DNA from 2 places in the Achromobacter sp. 1011791174 genome. Region 2 is predicted to be linked to the other one. Evidence: predicted binding sites of a transcription regulator. Region 2 holds the regulator's gene; the other holds the start of a gene.
What was found. Region 2 encodes sigma-54, which starts transcription at its own class of promoters, with help from an activator protein. Its sites were predicted from a motif close to TGGCANGNAANCTGCTTT; they were not measured.
Positions count from the first base shown of each region.

Region 1: urtA (urea ABC transporter substrate-binding protein) is a predicted target of sigma-54. The motif match lies at 1,085-1,102, and genes of this name have one in related genera.

Region 1 is NZ_JCBANH010000139.1:6,391-8,585, forward strand. Features, by position in the region: gene atzF (allophanate hydrolase) at 1-800, opposite strand, end outside; gene urtA (urea ABC transporter substrate-binding protein) at 1,180-2,195, shown strand, end outside.
Region 2 is NZ_JCBANH010000102.1:14,716-16,910, forward strand. Features, by position in the region: gene AC6LJ5_RS25540 (hypothetical protein) at 1-180, opposite strand, end outside; gene rpoN (RNA polymerase factor sigma-54) at 197-1,624, shown strand; gene AC6LJ5_RS25550 ((2Fe-2S)-binding protein) at 1,745-2,026, shown strand.

The DNA of each region.
Region 1 (2,195 bases), on a different contig from region 2:
GGCACCGCGAAACGCGGCCGCGCCGGCCAGGGACGGGCCGTGCCGGCCGGCACGGGCCGCGAGTAGGGATCGCGCGCGTCGTAGCCGCCGGCGATGTCGGCCACGCGCAAGGCGTCGTCGACCGTCAAGGCGAACACCGACACGCAGTCCAGCGTGCGGCAGGCCGGCACCACGCCGGCGGCGCTGAGCCAGCCGCGCGTGGGCTTGAGTCCGACGATGTTGTTGAAGCCCGCCGGCACGCGTCCCGAGCCGGCCGTGTCGGTGCCCAGCGAGAACGCCGCCAGTCCGCGCGCCACCACCGAGGCCGAGCCCGAACTCGATCCGCCGCTGATGTACTCGGGCCGGAACGCGTTGGCCACCGCGCCGTGCGGCGAACGCGTGCCCACCAGGCCGGTGGCGAACTGGTCCAGATTGGTCTTGCCGATCAGGATGGCGCCGGCGGCGCGCAGGCGCCGCACCACGCCGGCATCCTCGTCGGGCGTGTAGGCGAACGCGGGGCAGGCGGCGGTGGTCGGCCAGCCCGCGACGTCGATGTTGTCCTTGACCGCGTAGGGCACGCCATACAGCGGCAGGCGCGACAGGTCGCCGTCCGCCGCCGCCAGCAGCCGCGCCAGTTCGTCCAGCTGGCGCGCCAGCGCCTGGCCGTCGACCCGCAGGATCCAGGCATTGTCGGCGGGCGCGTCCGGCGCGGCGGCGTGGCCGGCCAGCAGCGCCTCGGGCCGGGCGCCCGCGACATAGGCGGCCTGCCATTGCGCGATGGTCCAACCGGCGGTGTCGAACTGCGTTGCTGCGGCGTTCATGCTGGAATCCTCTCTGGTATGCAAGTACGGATTCCCAAGCAAGCGGCATGCCATGTCCGCGCCCGCAGCGCGTTTTCCCCCTGTTTCCCTGCCACGACATCCCGCGCGGCCACAAGGCGCGGCGCGCCGTCGCGGCGCCGGCGCGCACCAGCGCCGCGCAGATCACGCACCTGTTTTGTGCACGCGGCACCAGATTGAGCAAGCCGCTCCGCCGCATCGTTCCCGCGCCCCGCCCTTCCCGCCTACATATCGCGGCCCCGCCGCGCCGCCGCCTCCGGCGCGGCTGGCACGGGTCTTGCTTTGATGTCCTGGCGAGGCGCGGTACAGGCCCTGTCCATTTCATGCCGGCAATGCCGGCGCAACCTACCCAGGAGTCCCCATGAAACGCAGACTAGCCCTCAAGCAACTGACCGCCGTGAGCCTGCTGGCCCTGGCCGGCTGGATGCCCTCGGTCCATGCCGCCGAAGACACGATCAAGGTCGGCATCCTGCATTCCCTGTCCGGCACGATGGCGATCTCGGAGACCTCGCTCAAGGACGTGGCGCTGATGGCGATCGATGAGATCAACGCCAAGGGCGGCGTCATGGGCAGGAAGCTGGAGCCCGTGGTGGTCGATCCGGCCTCGAACTGGCCGCTGTTCGCCGAGAAGTCGCGCCAGCTGCTGGCGCAGGACAAGGTGGCGGTGGTGTTCGGCTGCTGGACCTCGGTGTCGCGCAAATCGGTGCTGCCGGTGTTCAAGGAGCTGAACGGCCTGCTGTTCTATCCGGTGCAGTACGAAGGCGAGGAACTGGAGAAGAACGTGTTCTACACCGGCGCCGCGCCCAACCAGCAGGCCATACCCGCCGTCGAGTACCTGATGAGCGAGGACGGCGGCGGGGCCAAGCGCTTCGTGCTGCTGGGCACCGACTACGTGTACCCGCGCACCACCAACAAGATTCTGCGCGCCTTCCTGCATTCCAAAGGCGTGAAGGACAGCGACATCGACGAGGTCTACACGCCCTTCGGCCATTCCGACTACCAGACCATCGTCGCCAACATCAAGAAGTTCGCCACCGGCGGCAAGACCGCCGTCATCTCCACCATCAACGGCGACTCCAACGTGCCCTTCTACAAGGAACTGGGCAACGCCGGCCTGAAGGCCACCGACGTGCCGGTGGTCGCCTTCTCGGTGGGCGAAGAGGAACTGCGCGGCGTGGACACCAAGCCGCTGGTCGGCCACCTGGCGGCCTGGAACTATTTCGAGTCGATCAAGACCCCGGTCAACACCGACTTCATCGCCAAGTGGAAGGCCTACGCCAAGGCCAAGAACCTGCCCAACGCCGCGACCGTGGTCACCAACGATCCGATGGAGGCGACCTACATCGGCATCCACATGTGGAAGCAGGCCGTCGAGCA
Region 2 (2,195 bases):
TTCGAAGCTCACGCGCTTGCCCGCGTCCAGTATCCAGTTGGCGACGAAATACCAGATGATGAGGGCGACGGCGATCACGATCGCGCGCAGGAGGAGTCTGGGAAGCGCAAGTTTGAGCAGGGTCTGGCCGATCAGGCGGCTATCCTGGCGAACGCGCTCGGGCGAAGTCTGATTCATCATGCAAAATATTGTACCTATGACCCGTCCGATTTTAGAACTGCGTCCCGGTCAGCATCTGACGCTGACCCCACAGCTGCAGCAATCGATCCGATTGTTGCAGTTGTCCACGCTCGAGCTGGAAGCCGAGATCTCGCAGGTGCTGGCGGACAACCCGCTGCTCGAGCGCGACGACGAACCCGTGGCGCCCGAGGCGCAGGCAGAGTCCGAACGCGAGTCCTCGGTGCAGGACGACGAGCCGGCGGCCGAGCGCGACGCGCCCATCGAGGAAATGCCCGGCTCCGGCGGGGTCTACCCAGACGAGGACGGCGGCCCGCCCGAGGCCGCCATGCCGGACACGCTGCGCGAGCACCTGCTGGGCCAGCTGATGCTGACCCGGGCGGCGCCGCGCGACGCCGCATTGGCCGCCCTGCTGATCGACGAGCTGGACGAGAACGGCTACCTGGGCTCGCCGCTGGAGGAAATCCTGGGCTGGCTGCCGGCCGAGCTGGAGCCGGATATCGACGAGCTGAAGGCGGCGCTGTCGCTGCTGCAGTCCTTCGATCCACCCGGCATCGGCGCGCGGGACATGGCGGAATGCCTGCTGTTGCAATTGCGCCACCCGGACATCACGCGCCTGCCCGAGGCGGCCGACCCGGCGGCGCTGGCCTGCGCCCGCGAGATCTGCGCCCGTCACCTGCCGCTGCTGGCCACCGGCAATGTCGCCCGTCTGTGCGCGGCGGCGGGGTGCGACGAAACCCGGTTCCGCGCCGCGCACGCCCTGATCCTGCGCCTGGAGCCGCGTCCGGGACGCGCCTGGACCGTGCCGGCCGCCGACTACGCCGTGCCGGACGTGATCGTGCGCAAGACCCGGCGCGGCTGGCAGGTCACGCTTAACAGCGCCGCCGTGCCGCGCCTGCAGATCAACGGCCTGTACGCGCAGATGCTGGGCAATCAGAAGGAATCGGCCCACGCCGGCCTGCAGGCCCAGCTGCAGCAGGCCAAGTGGATGATCCGCAACGTCGAGCAGCGCTTCGACACCATCCTGCGGGTGTCCCAGGCCATCGTCGAACGCCAGACGGCCTTTTTCAGCCAGGGGCCGGCGGCCATGCGACCGCTGATCCTGAAGGACATCGCGGGCGAACTGGGCCTGCACGAATCCACGATTTCACGGGCCACGACGCAGAAGTACATGCTCACCCCGTTTGGCACGCTGGAGCTCAAGCGCTTCTTCGGGGCGGGGGTGTCGACCGACGGCGGCGACGCCACCTCGGCCACGGCGGTGCAGACCCATATCCGCCAGATGGTGGCGGACGAGAATCGCGCCAAGCCCTTGTCCGACAGCCAGATCATGGAAAAGCTGGCCGACCAGGGCATCGTGATCGCCCGGCGCACGGTGGCCAAATACCGCGAGGCGCTGCGCATCGCGCCGGCGGCGCTGCGCAAGGCGCAGGCCTCGGTTCGCTGAAATCAGGGACGAATGGCTGTAAATTCGTCCCTGATTTCAAACACTTGCGTGACATCTCGGTTGCAATTTTTTTGCGCAAGCCGCTTGCCAGTTCGAGAATAATTTTCGATAATTATTCTCATGTACATTTGTGTATGCAACGCGATCACCGAACGCCAAGTCCGCGCCAGCGTGGACGCGGGCGCTACCACGCTGGCCGACCTGCAGTTCGAGCTGGGCGTGGCGACCTGTTGCGGCTGTTGCGCAGCCACCGCCACGGAATACCTGCCCGGCGGTCGTTGCTCCAGCGTCTGCGACGTGCGCTCGATCGCCGTTCCGGTCAATCCTCCCGCCGCCCTGGCTGAACAGCCCAGCGCGCCGGCGGCCAATACCTATCCGGTCATCCAGGTCGCGGTAGCCTGACCCCGTTCCTGATCCAACGAAGCCACGGCGCCTGCCGTGGCTTTTGTTTTTGTGCGGATGGGTCGGCGTGGGTTTTCGCGCCTTTGTCTGCGCGGTTCCTTCCACACACAGGCGGCCTGTGTCCTTTCCACGCCTGGCGGCTTGCGGCCGTTGGGCCGTCCGGCGGAGC